One region of the Embleya sp. NBC_00888 genome, then DNA from elsewhere that is predicted to be linked to it. Evidence: riboswitches for the same ligand, from Rfam matches in the RefSeq annotation. Region 1 holds a riboswitch; each other region holds the start of a gene.
The links. A riboswitch is a leader RNA that binds a small molecule or an ion and turns the genes downstream of it on or off. The one in region 1 is predicted to bind cobalamin.

Region 1 (4,020 bases):
GGCCGCAGTCGGGGTTGACCCACAGCCGCTCGGCGGGGATCGCGGTCAACCCCTCGCGCAGCAGAGCGCTCACCTCCTCCGCACTCGGGACGCGCGGGGAGTGGATGTCGTACACACCGGGACCGGCCTCGCGCGGGTAGCCGTGGGCGGCGAGTTCCCGGGCGACCTGCATGTGCGAACGGGCGGCCTCCAGGCTGATCACGTCGGCGTCGAGGTCGTCGATCGCCTGCACGATGTCGCCGAACTCGGCGTAGCACATGTGCGTGTGGATCTGGGTGGCCGCGTGCACGCCGGAGGTGGTCAGCCGGAACGACTCGGTGGCCCAGGCCAGGTATTCGGCGCGGTCCGCGACGCGCAGCGGCAACGTCTCGCGCAGCGCGGGTTCGTCCACCTGGATGACCGAACCACCGGCTGCCTCCAGGTCGTCGACCTCGTCGCGCAGCGCCAGGGCGACCTGCCGGGCGGTGGTTCCGAGCGGCTGGTCGTCGCGCACGAACGACCACGCGAGCATCGTGACGGGTCCGGTGAGCATGCCCTTGACGGGGCGGTCGGACAACGACTGGGCGAACGAGGTCCAGCGCACGGTCATCGGCTCGGGACGGGAGATGTCGCCGGCCAGGATCGGCGGGCGCACGTACCGGGTGCCGTAGGACTGGACCCAGCCGTGCCGGGTGGCCACGTATCCGGTGAGTCGTTCGGCGAAGTACTGCACCATGTCGTTGCGTTCGGCCTCGCCATGCACCAGGACGTCGATCCCGGCCTTCTCCTGGAAGGAGATCACGTCGCGGATCTCGGACTCGATGCGTTCCTCGTAGCCCGCCTCGTCGATGCGTCCGGCGCGCAGATCGGCGCGGGCGGTGCGCAGTTCGCCGGTCTGCGGAAAGGAGCCGATCGTGGTCGTGGGCAGCAACGGCAGCCCCAGGTGCGCGCGTTGGGTCGTGGCGCGCTCGGCGTAGGGCAGGCTGCGCCGGCCGTCCGCGTCGGTGACCGCGGCGGCGCGGGCGCGTACGGCGGGGTCGTGGGTCAGCGCGGAGGCCTTGCGCGCGGCCAGGTCGGCCCGGTTGGCGGCGAGGTGGGTCGCGATGATGTCCGTGCCCTGGCCCAGGCCGCGGGCCAACGTGACGATCTCCTCGGTCTTTTGCCGGGCGAAGGCGAGCCATCGGGAGATCTGCGGGTCGATATCGCGCTCGTCGCCGGCGTCCAGGGGCACATGCAACAGGGAGCAGGACGCGGCCACGTCGACGCGCTCGGCCAGGCCCAGCAGGGTGCCCAGGGTGGCCAGCGACCTGCCGAGGTCGTTGATCCACACGTTGCGCCCGTCGACGACGCCGGCGACCAGGCGCTTGCCGGGCAGTCCGCCGACGGCGGCCAGGGCGTCCAGGTTGGCGCACGCGGCTCCGGTGAAGTCGAGGGCGAGCCCCTCGATCGGCGCCTTGGCCAGGATCGGCAACGCCTCGCCGAGGCGGTCGAAGTACGAGGCGACCAGCAGCCTGGGCCGGTCCGCGAGCGCGCCGAGGTCGCGGTAGGCGCGCGCGATGGCGTTGAGTTCGGCGAAGCTGCGGTCCTGGACCAGCGCGGGTTCGTCCAGTTGCACCCACTCGGCGCCGGCCGCGCGCAGATCGGCGAGCACCTCGGCGTACACCGGCAGCAGTCGGTCCAACAGGGTCAGCGGCTGGAAGTCGGCCGCGACACCGGGCGCGGGCTTGGCGAGCAGCAGATAGGTGATCGGGCCGACCAGTACGGGCCGGGCGGTGACGCCCTGTGCCACGGCCTCCTCGAACTCGGCGACCTGCTTGCGGGAGTTCGCGGAGAACACGGTGTCGGGGCCGAGTTCGGGGACCAGGTAGTGGTAGTTCGTGTCGAACCACTTGGTCATCTCCAGCGGCGCCACCTCCTGGGTGCCGCGCGCCATCGCGAAGTAGCCGTCCAGGGCGTCGGCTTCGACGGCCGCACGGTGGCGGGGCGGGATCGCGCCGACCATCACGGTGGTGTCCAGGACGTGGTCGTAGAGCGAGAAGTCACCGGTGGGCACCTCGTGCACGCCGGCATCGGCGAGCCGATCGCGGTTGGCGCGGCGCAGTTCGGCCGCGGTGTCGCGAAGCCCGTCGGCGGTGACCCGACCGGCCCAGTAGCCCTCGATGGCCTTCTTCAACTCCCGGCGCGGGCCCTGTCGGGGGTAGCCGTACACGGTGGCGCGGGTTGCCGCGGCTGCGGACTTGGTGGTCACGGAACTCTCCTTCGCGAGCTGTCTCCGGAATCCCGGGACGGATCGAGGGCGCGAAGGGAGGGCAAGCCGCGGGGCCGTTTCGGCGCTGTCGCGCACGTGTGCCACCGGGTTGTCCGCCGACCCGCCCACGAGGTCACCGAGATCACCGTGCGCCTCGTCGGCACACGGGCAGTGGCAGGTCTTCGGACTCGTGGGCGCGTCCACCGAAAGGGCGGACTCCTACTGGCCGTCGCTTCCCGGGCCCGACTCGGGCCCAGTGCTGTTGACGGCGGTCGTTCCCACTCACCGCTGCGGGGCAGTCCCGGATTCACACCGGGTTCCCTCTTACGACGCGCCTGCCTGGCGGGCAGGGCGAACCGACTGCGTCCGTCAGCTTAGCCGGCGATGGGCGCGTTCGGCAGGCGAGTCCACCCGGTGGACGGTGAAACGAGGTACGCGCGACGCGGACGCCGATCGGGCAGGCGTGCGCGGTCCGTTCCCGGCGTTCGTTCCGACCGAATCACGCGCGTCGGCGATGACCCGGCGGAACGAACGCGGTCGCGGAGCCGAAGACGACCTCGCTTCGGATCCGGCGTCGGCCGGCCCTACGGGCGCGTGGGGGCCACGCGCGGTGGCGGGTTGGTGGTCGACGTCTTGTCCTTGGAGAAGGACCAGCCCTCGAAGCTGCCCAGCGGGGGCTTGCGGTTGCTCGCGCCCCACGAGCTGTAGGTCCAGGTGCCGTTGTTCGGCGCGTGCCAGTACGACCAATACGCCGACGCCGGAGGGGTGTTGACGCAGGGCTCGGTGTCCGTGCCGGGCTTGCCCTCGATCCGGCAGATGAACGCCTCGCCCCACCGGTTCGTGCCCTGGATCTGGAAGCCGGCGTTCTTGAGCGCGGCCAGACCGGTGGCCTGATCGCCGGGCGCGCAGCGGGTGAGCGTGGCGCCGCCGAGTTCCTGGAAGTCGACGATCACGGTCACCCCGTTGGCGTCCGGGCAGACGCCGGCGGAGCCCTTGGTGGGGTCGATGGCGTAGGCGGCGGGTGCGCTCACGGTGATCTGGGCGGTGGCGGGCAGCAGGAGAAGGGCGAGTGCCCCGACCAGCCGGCCTATTCGAGCCTTGTTCCCACGAAATTTCACGTGCGGATTCCCTTCGTGCGACGGGCGTCGGCACGAGCGGCGAAACCGATGCCGACCGGGCCGAGCGATGTTCCTCACAGGACCGCCGACCCCCGGCATCGCGCCGACGAGACACCGCCGGACGTGAAATCCGGGCTTCAGCGTGCAGTCCACGACAGCTGGAGCCTTAAACTCGTACGAATCCAGGCATTCCGACTCGCGGCGGCCTGTCGGCCACCGCCTACGGTTGCGGGTCAGCGCCGGATTTCGACCGGCTTCCCCTGGATTGCGAACTATGCGGTTGTGTCGCCGACCCGGACCGGGTCGGCTTGCGGAGCGTACGAGATGAGCCGCTCGTCGTACAACGGGTCGCGCGAGCAACGCACGGTGCCGTTCGTCACCGGGTGGGAGGCGCCGCCCGGGAGGCGCCGGCCGAAAAGCGTCGGCCGCAGCGGCACCGCCCTGAAGGTCGGCCGACACGGTGGCCGGCCTGGGGGTGGGCCGCGGCGCCGGCGCGCGCCGCCGCTCAGGTGGGTTCGTCCACCCGATACCCCGGCACGGACGGCCACCGCACCGTGAGCACCACCGACTCCTCCTCGGCCGCCCAGGAGTGGTCGACACCGCGACCCCACACCACGTAGTCGCCCTGCTTCGCCAACAACACGCTGCGGCCCGGCAGTTCGACCCGGAACCGGC
Region 2 (4,020 bases), 1.2 Mb from region 1:
CGGGTGGGTGAGGCAGTGCCCGCGTGGGGTTCCTACCCGCTGTGCACGATCTGGATCAGGTTGCCGCAGGTGTCGTCGAAGACCGCGGTGGTGACCGGGCCCATCTTCAACGGCTCCTGGGTGAACTGCACGCCGAGTTCGCGCAGCCGGTGGAACTCCGCGTCCACGTCCGCCACGGCGAAGGACGCGGCCGGGATGCCGTCCTCGACCAGCGCCGTCTTGTACGGCTTCACCGCGGGATGGCCGTCCGGCTCCAGCAGCAGTTCGGTCCCGTCGGGATCCTCCGGCGAGACCACGGTCAGCCACCGGACCTCGCCCAGCGGGACCTCGGCCTTCTTCACGAAGCCCAGCACGTCCGTATAGAAGCGCAGGGCCTTCTCCTGGTCGTCGACGAAGACGCTGGACAGGTGAATCCTCATGGCGTGCTCCCGGGTGCGTCGGGCTTGAGCCAACGGGTCACGATGCGCAAATATCGACTTGCCTATCAAATCGAGGCGGGTGCAATCGGACCACGAGGGTTGTCGTGGTGTCGTAGGCTCCGGGACATGCACAGCAGCCTGACGGAGCACGCACGCTGCCTCTACGGCGACGAGTACCGGCCCACGCCGCCGTGCGACCTCGAACACCGCGAGTCCTACTTCGTCGAGGAGTTGACCTTCGCCGACCCGGATTCGATCCTCGCCATGCTGCGCGAGTTGTCCCCGCACCTGGTCGACGGCCGCCTGCCGGTCTGGATCCGCAACCTGTCCTACCGGCTCGTGCTCCTGCAACGCCCGGACGAGCCGGCGCTGATGCGCGAGGCCGCCGAGAACCTGTGGCTGCACGGACCGGACTGGGACCACATCGCCGCGGACCTGACCAGGGCGGCGGACGCTCTGGGCACGGGCTGACCACGAGCCGAGCCCGAGCACTACTCGGCGCGCAGAGCCTCGCGCGGCGCCTGTACGGCGCCGCTCGGGTCGTAGCCCTCGGGTACGCCCTCGATCAGGATGATGTCGCCCTTGATGTGCCGCGAGCGCAGCGGCGCGATCCTGCGGTACGCGGGCGATTCCCACCAGGCCCGCGCCTCGGCGATCCCGGGGAAGCCGATCATCACGACGTTCCCGGCCCAACCTCCCTCCAGCACCTCGTGTTGCGTAACGTGCACGAGGTACCGGCCGCCGTAGGGCCGGAAGGTGCCGGGGAGTCGCTCCGCCGGGCCTGCCCGGCGGGTTCCAGTGCTCTGTCCTACGCGGTTCCAGTCCTGCTTTCCGCAGGTCAAGACGTTACGGACAGACCAGCGACCCGGAATCAGTCACGCATCAGTACTTGGACGAAGGTCGTCACCCACGCGCTCGAGCTCGATCGACGCTGGACTTACTAGGACGTCCGACTATATCGTCTTGAACTACAAGGTCCGCGGTGCAGGGAAGTCGGTGTGAATCCGGCACGGTCCCGCCACTGTGACCGGGGAGTGCGCTGCCGAGGCACCACGCCACTGGCGAAAGCCGGGAAGGCGGGCGGCGTGTGTCGATCCGGAAGTCAGGATACCGGCCGCGGGTATATCCGTGTTGTCCACGAGGATGGAGCAAACACGCATGACGCCGGTCTGCGCACTCGCCCCGGACGATCTTGCGAACGTCGAGGTCGTCGGGCTCGCCTGACCACCCTCACGTGCCACCCGACCTCGGCAACTCCGCGCCCCGCAGCGGCGGTTGCCGTGGTCGGGTCATTGCCCCGCCTCCGGATCGCACCTGACGAGAGACAGGTCGTTCATGGTCCGCGAGCTTTCCCACTTCATCGGCGGCAAGCACGTCCACGGCGCGTCCGGCGCGTTCGGCGACGTGTACGACCCCAACACCGGACGCGTGCAGGCGCGCGTCCCGCTGGCCGACCGCGCCGACACGCTGGCGGCGATCGACGACGCCGAGCAGGCACAACCGGGTTGGGCCGCCTGGAACCCCCAAAAGCGCGCCCGGGTGCTCTCCCGGTTCCTGCAACTGGTCGAGTCCGAACGCGATTCGCTGGCCGAGCTGTTGTCGGCCGAGCACGGCAAGACCATCGCCGACGCCCACGGTGATCTGCAACGCGGCCTGGAGGTTGTGGAGTTCGCCGTCGGCATCCCGCACCTGCTCAAGGGCGAGTTCACCGACAACGCGGGTACCGGCATCGACGTGCACTCGCTGCGCCAGCCGCTCGGCGTGGTCGCCGGCATCACCCCGTTCAACTTCCCGGCGATGATCCCGCTGTGGAAGATCGCCCCGGCCATCGCGTGCGGCAACGCGTTCGTCCTCAAGCCGTCCGAGCGCGACCCCTCGGTACCGCTGCGCCTGGCCGAGCTCTTCCTCGAGGCTGGACTGCCGCCGGGTGTGCTGAACGTGGTCAACGGCGGCAAGGAGTCCGTCGACACGCTGCTGGAGGACCCCCGCGTCCAGGCGCTGGGCTTCGTCGGCTCGACCGCGATCGCCGAGTACGTGTACACCTCGGCCACCGCGCGCGGCAAGCGCGCCCAGTGCTTCGGCGGCGCCAAGAACCATCTGATCGTGATGCCGGACGCGGACCTCGACCAGGTCGTCGAGGCCCTGATCGGCGCCGGATACGGTTCCGCGGGCGAGCGCTGCATGGCGATCTCGGTGGCGGTTCCGGTCGGTGCGGAGACCGCGGACGCGCTGGTGGCCAAGCTCGTCGAGCGCATCGCCACGCTGCGGGTGGGCCCTTCCCACGACCCCGACGCCGACTTCGGCCCGTTGGTGGGTCGGGACGCGCTCACCCGGGTGCACGACTACCTGGACATCGGCGTGCGCGAGGGCGCGAAGCTGCTCGTCGACGGCCGCGACGTGCGCGTCCCCGGCCACGAGGACGGCTACTTCGTCGGCGCGTCGCTGTTCGACCACGTCACGCCCTCGATGCGGGTGTACCGCGAGGAGATCTTCGGTCCGGTCCTGTCGGTGCTGCGCGCGGCCGACTACGAGGACGCGCTGCGACTGGCGAGCGAGCACGAGTACGGCAACGGCGTGGCGATCTTCACCCGCGACGGCGACACCGCCCGCGACTTCGGTCGCCGGGTGAACACCGGCATGGTCGGCGTCAACGTGCCGATCCCGGTACCGGTGGCCTACCACACGTTCGGCGGGTGGAAGCGGTCCGGATTCGGCGACCTCAACCAGCACGGACCCGACTCGATCCGCTTCTACACCCGGACCAAGACGATCACCTCGCGTTGGTTCTCCGGTGCACGCGAGACCGCGAGTTTCACCATCCCCACGATGGGCTGACCCGATGACCACCCTCACCGAGGATCAGCTCGCGATCGTCGAGACGACGCGGGACTTCGCCCGCGAGCACCTGGCCCCGCACGCGATCGAGTGGGACCGCGCCAAGCACTTCCCGGTCGATGTCCTGCGCAAGGGCGCCGACCTCGGTCTCGGCGGCATCAACGTCCGTGAGGACGCGGGCGGTTCGGGCCTGAGCCGACTGGATGCCGCACTGATCTACGAGGCGTTGGCCGGCGGTTGCCCGAGCATCGCCGCCTACTACTCCATCCACAACATGGTCGCCTGGATGATCGACCGGCACGGCACCCCCGAGCAGCGCCACAGGTGGCTCCCGGACCTGTGCGCGATGCGCGGTCTGGCCAGCTACTGCCTGACCGAGCCGGGCGCGGGGTCCGACGCCGCCGCGCTGCGCACCCGCGCGGTGCGCGACGGGGACCACTATGTCCTGCACGGGGTGAAGCAGTTCATCTCCGGCGCCGGGTCCTCGGCGGTGTACGCGGTGATGGCGCGGACCGGTGGGGACGGCGCCGACGGGATCTCCGCGTTCGTCGTGGAGGCCGACTCCCCCGGGCTGTCCTTCGGTGCGAACGAGCTGAAGATGGGCTGGAACGCCCAGCCCACCCGTCAGGTGGTCCTGGACGGCGTGCGCGTGCCGGTCTCCCATCGGCTGGGCGCCGAGGGCGACGGCTTCCGGATGGCGATGGGCGGCCTCAACGGCGGACGGATCGGTATCGCCGCCTGCTCGCTGGGCGGCGCCGGGGCGGCC
Region 3 (4,020 bases), on a different replicon from region 1:
TCTCCCGGCCGCGGTTCTCGAAGCAGTACACCTGCTCGACGCCGGGCAGCGCGGACAACTCGGCGGTGCGGTCGGTCCACGCGTCCAGGACCAGGCGCGCGCGCTCGGGGGTGAGGTCCTTGAAGGACGCGTCGTGGTCGGGGGTGAAGCACACCACCTCGCACCGTCCGCCGGACGGCCGGCGTGGGAACGGGGCGTGGTCCCAGCCGGGGTCGGGGCCCGCCGGCGGACCGCCGTCGGCCGTGGAGGAGCCGGACATGGACGGGAAGCGGTTCTCGAAGACGACGACCTCGTAGTCGGACTCGGCGACCTCGGTGGCCCGCTCGGGCGTGGACGGGCACAGCGGGCACGCGTCGGCCGCGGGCAGGTGGGTCCGGGTCTGCCGGTGCGAGGCGACCAGGACCCATTCGTCGAGCAGCCGGTCGTAGCGCATCTCCGAGCCGCTGACCACGGGCGCGAGATCGCGGTGGTCGACGGCGGCGCGCACCGCGTCGTCCCGCGTGTCGTAGTAGACGATCTCGCGACCGTCGGCCATGACGGCCTGCGTCTTCTTCATGCGCTCATTTTGCGAAGCTTTCCAAAACTTGTCAATGAGAAAGGAGAGATGCCTATGTGGCTTGCCATTTGGCGGGATCGACCGCGGGCCACCTGCGGTTTGACAAGTTTCGAAAGGTGTCCGCAAGATGCTGCCCATGCCTGACGACGACACCGACGGACTGCCCGCCGAGGGCCGCCGCGCCCGGATGGCAGCGACGATCGCGGACCGGGGTTTCGCCAAGGTCACCGACCTGGCCGAGGCGTTCGGTATCTCGCGGGTGACGGTCCGGGCCGACCTGGAGGTGTTGGAGCGGCAGGGCCGGCTGCGCCGGGTCCGCGGCGGCGCGATGTTCACCGGCCGCGACCCCCGGGTGGAGCCGTCCTTCGAGGAGGCGCTGACCTCGGCGTCGCCCGCGAAGACGCTGATCGGGCGGGCGGCCGCGGCACTGGTGTCGCCGTCCGAGAGCGTGGTGCTGGACGTGGGCACGACCACCACGTTCGTGGCCCGCGCGCTGGTGGACCGCGAGGAACTGCGCGACCTCGTGGTGTTCACCAACGGGTTGACCATCGCCCTGGAGCTGGAACGGGCGATCCCGCGGTTCTCGGTCGTGGTCACCGGCGGCACGCTGCGGCCGTTGCAGCACTCGCTGATCAATCCGCTCGGCGACCACATCCTGGAGCGGATCCACGCCGACACGGTCTTCCTCGGCTGCAACGGCGTGCATCCCACCGGGGGCATCACCAACGTGAACCTGCCCGAGGCCGAGGCCAAACGCGCGATGTTGCGGGCCGCGGGTCGCCGGGTCGTGGTCGCGGACGGCTCGAAGCTGGGCCGGGTCGAACTCGCCGTGGTGTGCCCGCTGGCGGACATCGACCTGCTGATCACGAGCGGCGCGGCCGATGCGGAGGCGCTCGACGCGCTGCGCGACGCGGGGCTGGAGATCCTGGTCGCGGAGTAGGCGGGCACGGCGCGAAGCGGGTGCGGGAGGGGCACGTACCGGAGCGCGCGGAGTAGGTGGTCACGGCGCGAAGCGGGTACAGGGGTGGGCGCGTACCGGAGTGTGGGACCCGGCCCGGACCCGAGCCGGTCCTCCCGCCGTGGCCGCTCACTCGGCCGCCGTGACCCTCGGCGGGCCCGTCCCGGCCCCCTCGCTCGACGGCCGAGGCGCCCTGGTTAGGCTGCCCTTGCGAACGGTTCACCCGGCTTCGACCGATTCCGGGTGTCGCAAGAGGGAATCCGGTGCGAATCCGGAACTGCCCCGCAGCGGTAAGTGGGAACGAAAGTCGTCATCACGCACTGGGCCCCGGTCGAACGGGTCCCGGGAAGCGACGACCGGTAGGCATCCCGGCCACACCCGTGGCTCCCGGGACCCGCCCACGAGTCCGAAGACCTGCCGTCGCCCGCGTCCGCCTCGCGCACGCGGACTTCCGGGACCTCGCGGGCGGGTCCGTCGGACGACGGCGCCGTGCGGTGTCCGCCGCCGTACTCCCTCCCGAGTTCCCCCGACGAGGACTCGCAAGGGAGAGCTTCGACGATGCGTACGCAGATACCCGGGCGGATGCCGGCGGCACACCGATATTCGTGGGCCGCGGCGGTGGCCGCGCTCGCGCTGTTCGCGACCGCGTGCGGCGGCGCCGTGCGGGACGACAAGGCCGCCGCTCCCGCACCCGCCGCCTACAAGCCGTACACGGACACCGACAACTGCGGTGTGACCACGAGCTACGACCGGCCGCCGCAGCGCGCCGCGACGCTGACCTCCAACGCGACCGAGTTGATGCTCGAACTGGGCCTGGCCGACCGGATGGTGGGCACCGCCTACCTCAAGGGACGGACCATCGGCGACAAGTACAAGGAGCCGTACGCGCGGATCCCGGTGCTCGCCGACGCGCAACCCTCGCTGGAGAAACTCCTCGAAGCCACCCCCGACTTCGTCTACTCGGGCTACCCGGACGGCTTCTCCGAGTCGTCCGGCCACACCCGGGCGCGGCTCGGCGAGTTGAACGTCAAGACCCACCTCAACCCCGAGGGCTGCGCCAAGGCGCCGGTCACCTTCGATCAGCTCTACGGCGAACTCCGCTCCATCGGCGGCATCTTCGGCGTGCCCGAGCGCGCCGAGCGCTCCGCCGCCGCGTTCCGGCAGCGGCTCGACGCGGTCACCGCACGGCTCGCCGGCGCCGCGCCGGTCAAGGTGTTCGTGTACAACTCGGGCGCCGACGCCGCGCAGACCACCGGCGGCAACTCGATGCTCAACGAGATCATCACCCGCGCCGGCGGCACCAACGTGTTCGCCGACCTGAACGAGCGCTGGACCAAGGTCTCCTGGGAGCAGTTGGCCGAACGCAAGCCGGACGTGGTGCTGATCTACGACTACGTGACGCCGCCGATCGACGCCAAGATCGCCACCCTCAAGGCCACACCGGCGCTCGCCGACGTACCGGCGCTGCGCGCGAACGCCTTCCCGGTGATCTCGCTGTCCGTCGCGCAGCCCGGGCCACGCTCGGTGGACGCGGTCGAGGAACTCGCCAGGCAACTGCACCCCGACCGGCCGTGACGGTCGATCGGGACCCGGTGGCGGTACGGGTCGCGGTCCTGCGCGGCGAGGGCCCACCGACACCGCCGGCCGGCCGGAGGTCGTCCCGGGCGGCCGGGTCCGCCTTCCGCTGGTGGTCGGCGGCCTCCTCGTCGCGCTGTTCGCGGCGGCCGCGGCGGGGCTGCTGGTGGGGTCGGTGTCGGTGCCCTGGTCGGAGACGTGGCGCATCCTCGCGCATCGCATCGGCGGGGACGCGTGGGTGCGGCCGTCGTGGAGCCGCGCACACGACCTGATCATCGCCGACACCCGGCTGCCCAGGGTGCTGCTCGCCGCCGTCGTCGGCGCGACGCTGGCCGTGGTGGGCATGGTGATCCAGGCGATCGTGCGCAACCCGCTGGCCGGGCCGGACGTGCTCGGCGTCTCCTCCGGCGCGGCCACCGGCGCGGTCCTGGTGATGCGCTGGGGCGTCGCGTCGATCGGCGGCCTGTCGCTGGGCGCGCTCACCCTGAACGCGGCCGCGTTCACCGGCGGACTGATCACCCTGCTCGTGGTCTTCTCGGTGGCCCGCTCCGGTGGCCGGGTCACCGCCGTGCGACTGGTCCTGGCCGGCGTCGCGGTCAGCGCCGTGTTGTCCTCGCTGACCAGCCTGCTCGTGCTGACCTCACCGGATCCGCAACTCGCCGCCCAGGTGCTGTTCTGGACGCTGGGCGGCTTCGGCTCGGCCCGCTGGACGCTGCTGCTCGTCCCGGCCCTCGCGCTCGCGATCGGCCTGGTGGTGCTGCTGCTCCAGGCGCGCAACCTCAACCTGCTCCTGGCCGGCGAGGAGAGCGCGGCCGCGCTCGGCCTGGACGTCCAGCGCTTTCGGCAGGGCATGTTCCTGCTCGCGGCGGTGCTCACCGGGGTCGTCGTCGCGGTCAGCGGCGTGATCGGCTTCGTCGGCCTGATGTTGCCG
Region 4 (4,020 bases), on a different replicon from region 1:
CCGAAGCCCCGCCGAACCCACCGGCCGCGGCGAACCCGGGCGCGGTTCTAGGCCGAAGTGTGTACGCCGGTTCGTTCCCGCGGAGGGCGTGCCGGGCCGGGGCCCGGACCTAGCCTCATAGCCGTACCCGCAGGTCGAGTGGAGGAGGAAGACCGTGGCGAAGGCACGCGGTTCGTTGACGGCCGGCCTGTTGAGCGCGGTGGTGGGCGGAGCCCTGAAGCTGTTCGCGGACGACGTGGACACACCGGTGGTCGCGCTCGGGAAGATCGGCGTCGTGTTGCTCATCGTCGGCATCGCCGAGCTGCTGTACGGGCTCTACCAGCTCACCCAGGAGGCCCGGAAGGGCTGACCGGGGCGACACCGGCCGGACCGAGGAAGCCCGGAAGGGCCGATCGGGGGACGAGCCTGGGAAGGGCCGATCGGACCGAAGAAACGTCGGAGCAGTCGGTCGGGGGACGAGCCCCGAAAGGCCGATCAGACCGAAGAACCCCCGGAACAGCCGCCGTTCGGGGCGCAACCTCGAACAGCCGATCGAACCGACCCGGGCCCGCTCAGCCGAGCCGCCGCCGGCCCGGCCGACGGTGGGCGACGAACGCCAGGACACCCGCCCCGAGCACGGCCGAGCCGAGGAACGCCACGAGCAGCGACCCGCCGCCCGGATCGACCCCGGCGCGCGGACGCGCCGCCGACGCGGCCGAGGGTGCGCGGAGTTCGTCGACGCCGCGATGGACGCCGAGCTTGCCCGCCCGGGTCTCGACCGGCCGGCCGGACGCACCGGGGCCGGCCACCACCTCGATCCGCACGCTCGCGGTGGCCTCGCGGCCGAGCCGGTCGACGATCGTGTAGCGAAAGCTGTCGCGTCCGGTGAAGCCCGGCCCCGGCGTGTACCGCAGCACCGAATCCGCCTCGTCCCGCTGGAGCACCAGGCCGTGTTCGGGATTGGTGTACGACAGCACGACCAGCCCTTCGCCGGAGTCGCCGGCCAGGACCGGGACGTCCACCGACTGCCCGGCGCGAGTGCCCGCCCGATCGGCGACGGCACGCGGGACGGGCGGCAGGATCGCCTCGGGCTCGTCCCTCGGCCGCACCCGGTCGCCGGACCCGACGGGGCGCCCGGCGCCGGCGGTCAACAGCGCGGCGGACGGGGTGGGGCCTCCCGTTCCCGCGCCAAGGGGCCCGGCGGGTGGGGTGGCGTGTCCCGACCCGGCGCCGAAGTCCGCCGCGGAAGGGGTCGGCCGCGCCGAACCGGCATCGAAGAGCCGCACGGAGGAGGCGAGATGCCGTCCCTCGGCGCCGAACCACCCCGCGCAGGCGGCGGGATGCCCCGACCCCGCTCCGAACAGCGAAGCACAACAAGCCAGGACCACGCCCGCTCGAGGTACCCGACCCACCCGACATGCCTGACCCACCCGACGCGTCGGACCGGCTGGTTCAGGTGTTCCGGACACCGTGGACACGCATACCTCCGGCACTGATTTCCCGGCACGGCCGGATCTCGGATCGACTCACCGGCGCTCGCCGGCACCCTTCGGCGCCGATACCGCCGGGCCGACGCCGGCCGAGGGAGCCGCTCTCGGAATCCGATCCTGGGCTTCGCCCGCGCCGGTCCGGGGCTCGGCGCGCGGACCGGCGGCAAGCTTCACCCGCACGCGTGGTCCGGATCCGACGGTGGACCGGGCCCGTCGGGCGTGTCATGGTGGGAGGCGCAAGGCGACGGCGGTACGAGGAAGCCGGTGTGAATCCGGCGCGGTCCCGCCACTGTGATCGGGGAGCGACTCCCGAACCGGCCACGGCCCCCAGACGGGTCGGAAGGCCGGGAGGAGCGATGATCCGAGAGCCAGGAGACTCACGTCGTCGCCACCTCACCAACCGGGGCGGATTTCCCCGAGAGAGGCCGGTGCCGACCATGTCCTTGGTTCTGAGCCGGATCTACACCCGTACCGGCGATGCCGGCACGACCGCGCTGGGCGACAACTCCCGGACGCGCAAGACCGATCCGAGGTTGGCGGCGTACGCCGACACGGACGAGACCAACGCGGCGATCGGGGTCGTGCTCGCGCTCGGCGACCCGCAACCGCAGACACGCGCGGTATTGGCGCAACTGCAGCACGACCTGTTCGACGTCGGCGCGGACCTGTGCGCGCCGATCGCCGAGGGGGACACCCGGCTGCGGATCACCGAGGCGGACGTGGCCCGGCTGGAGGAGCACTGCGACGCGTTCAACGCGGAACTGACCGCGCTGCGTTCCTTCGTACTGCCCGGCGGCAGCCCGGCCGCGGCCCTGCTGCACGTGGCCCGCACCTCGGCCCGCCGCGCCGAGCGCTCGACCTGGGCGCTGATCGAGGCGGACGAGCGGGCGACGGCGGGCGGGGCCGCGACCGTCAACCCGCTCACCGCGCGCTACCTCAACCGGTTGTCCGACCTGCTGTTCGTCCTCGCCCGGCGGGCCAACGCCGGCGGTGCGGGTGATGTGTTGTGGCGTCCGGGCGACAGCCGCTGACCGGCGCGCGGTCGCGGTCCCACGTCGGCGGGCCGCTGCGCCGGCTCGCCGACGTGGGGCCCTACTTCGAGCTGCGGACCGGACCGATCACCGACGGCGCGGGCTTTCGGCCGTTGGCCGAGCTGTACGACCGGGCCGCGCCCGCCGCGTGGGCGGACCGGGTGGAGCACGTACGGGCCCGGCTGCGGACCGAGGAACCGCGGGTCGCCGCGTCGATCCTGTACCTGGGCGTGGCCTCACGGTTGTGGTCGGTGGCACTGGGCGCGGCGGTGCTCGGCCGGGTGGTGCCCGACCTGGATCCGGCCCGGACGTACTGGCGCTTCCCGGACGCCGGGCCGGTCGAGTTGTGGGCGCCCGATCCGGCGCCGGTGCCGGTGTCGGACGACCGTTCGGGGATCGAGCAACTTCACGACGCGGTGTTGCTCGGGCATCTGGTGCCGCTCGCCGGGGCGACCCGAGCGGTGGTGCCGGTCGCCGAGCGACTGCTGTGGGGCAACGCCGCGTCGGCCCTGGTCGGCGCGGCCCGCGTGTTGCACCGGCACCTGGCTCCGGCCGAGCCGGAACTCGTCGCGACCACACGCGTGTTCGCCGACGGCCTGTTGGCCGCCGGCCGGTTGCGCGGAACCGGCCTGCACGGTGCGCTCGGCGCGTTCCGCCGCACCACGTGCTGCCTGTACTACCGGATCCCCGGAGGCGGTACGTGCGGCGACTGCGTCTTCCACGACAAGCCGCCGCGCCCGGCCCGGACCCGGATCGGGTCGTCGGCACCGGGTCGGGGCAGCGCGGGCTGAGCATTCCCGGCCTGCGCGTTCGGTTCGCTCCGGGCACCGGGAACCGTGTGTCGGGTCCCGCGCGGAGCGGCCGACCGGGTGAATCGGTCGGACACGCCGAGCCGCGCATTCGGGTGACATTCCCGGATCCTCGGCCCGGTTGTTTCTAGCCTCGGCCTCGAGACACCGACTCCGGCATCGACGAACCCGAACGCCGTGGCCGTGTCCTCGGTCCTGCCGGGTCTGCGCCCCCGGCAGGATCGGGGAGACGGCCCCGGCCGTCGAAGGCCCGCCGAGGACGAATGACCGGGCGCCCGCGGGGCAGGCGCCAGGCGCGGTCCTCGGCGGTGACGCGAGGACATCGAGACCGTGAAGAGGAGTACGCACCGATGAGTACCCCAGGCCGAGACTCCGGCGGCAGGTCCGCGTCGCGCGATCCCGACGAGATCGCCGCGTTCCCGACCGTCCTTCCCCCCGCCGTCGAATCACCCACGCAGAGCGCACTCCCGCAGCAGGAGCCGACGCTGAGCCGCAAACGTGAGCAACTGGATCACGCGGTGGAGGAGTTGACCCAGGCCGAGCCGCCCGAGACGGTGCACCGCAAGGTGGGCGAGGCCGCCGAGCAGGTCGGCCGAGGAACCGACCGTGCCGCGGGGCGGGCCCGACGCCGGGCCGAACGGCTCGAAGCGGCGGCCGGCGAAGCCGCCGAACAGGCCGCGGGCACCGTCCGCGACCGGGCCGGGCAGGCCA

Region 2: linked by a shared signal. The riboswitch ahead of OG948_RS51655 (CoA-acylating methylmalonate-semialdehyde dehydrogenase) and the one ahead of metE (5-methyltetrahydropteroyltriglutamate--homocysteine S-methyltransferase) in region 1 are both predicted to bind cobalamin.
Region 3: linked by a shared signal. The riboswitch ahead of OG948_RS12855 (ABC transporter substrate-binding protein) and the one ahead of metE (5-methyltetrahydropteroyltriglutamate--homocysteine S-methyltransferase) in region 1 are both predicted to bind cobalamin.
Region 4: linked by a shared signal. The riboswitch ahead of OG948_RS16990 (cob(I)yrinic acid a,c-diamide adenosyltransferase) and the one ahead of metE (5-methyltetrahydropteroyltriglutamate--homocysteine S-methyltransferase) in region 1 are both predicted to bind cobalamin.

Annotation. Positions count from the first base shown of each region.
Region 1 is NZ_CP108785.1:2,771,724-2,775,743, forward strand. Features, by position in the region: gene metE (5-methyltetrahydropteroyltriglutamate--homocysteine S-methyltransferase) at 1-2,227, opposite strand, end outside; cobalamin riboswitch at 2,383-2,603, opposite strand; gene OG948_RS46485 (flagellar hook-length control protein FliK) at 2,812-3,345, opposite strand; cobalamin riboswitch at 3,531-3,605, opposite strand; gene OG948_RS46490 (signal peptidase I) at 3,851-4,020, opposite strand, start outside.
Region 2 is NZ_CP108785.1:4,002,198-4,006,217, reverse strand. Features, by position in the region: gene OG948_RS51670 (VOC family protein) at 33-419, opposite strand; gene OG948_RS51665 (hypothetical protein) at 546-890, shown strand; partial or broken gene OG948_RS51660 (DUF1330 domain-containing protein) at 911-1,192, opposite strand; cobalamin riboswitch at 1,383-1,553, shown strand; gene OG948_RS51655 (CoA-acylating methylmalonate-semialdehyde dehydrogenase) at 1,755-3,254, shown strand; gene OG948_RS51650 (acyl-CoA dehydrogenase family protein) at 3,259-4,020, shown strand, end outside.
Region 3 is NZ_CP108784.1:3,175,103-3,179,122, reverse strand. Features, by position in the region: gene galT (galactose-1-phosphate uridylyltransferase) at 1-556, opposite strand, end outside; gene OG948_RS12860 (DeoR/GlpR family DNA-binding transcription regulator) at 693-1,496, shown strand; cobalamin riboswitch at 1,713-1,951, shown strand; gene OG948_RS12855 (ABC transporter substrate-binding protein) at 2,073-3,089, shown strand; gene OG948_RS12850 (FecCD family ABC transporter permease) at 3,202-4,020, shown strand, end outside.
Region 4 is NZ_CP108784.1:4,084,660-4,088,679, reverse strand. Features, by position in the region: gene OG948_RS17000 (DUF5708 family protein) at 155-349, shown strand; gene OG948_RS16995 (Ig-like domain-containing protein) at 552-1,265, opposite strand; cobalamin riboswitch at 1,722-1,848, shown strand; gene OG948_RS16990 (cob(I)yrinic acid a,c-diamide adenosyltransferase) at 1,907-2,500, shown strand; gene OG948_RS16985 ((2Fe-2S)-binding protein) at 2,476-3,291, shown strand; gene OG948_RS16980 (hypothetical protein) at 3,660-4,020, shown strand, end outside.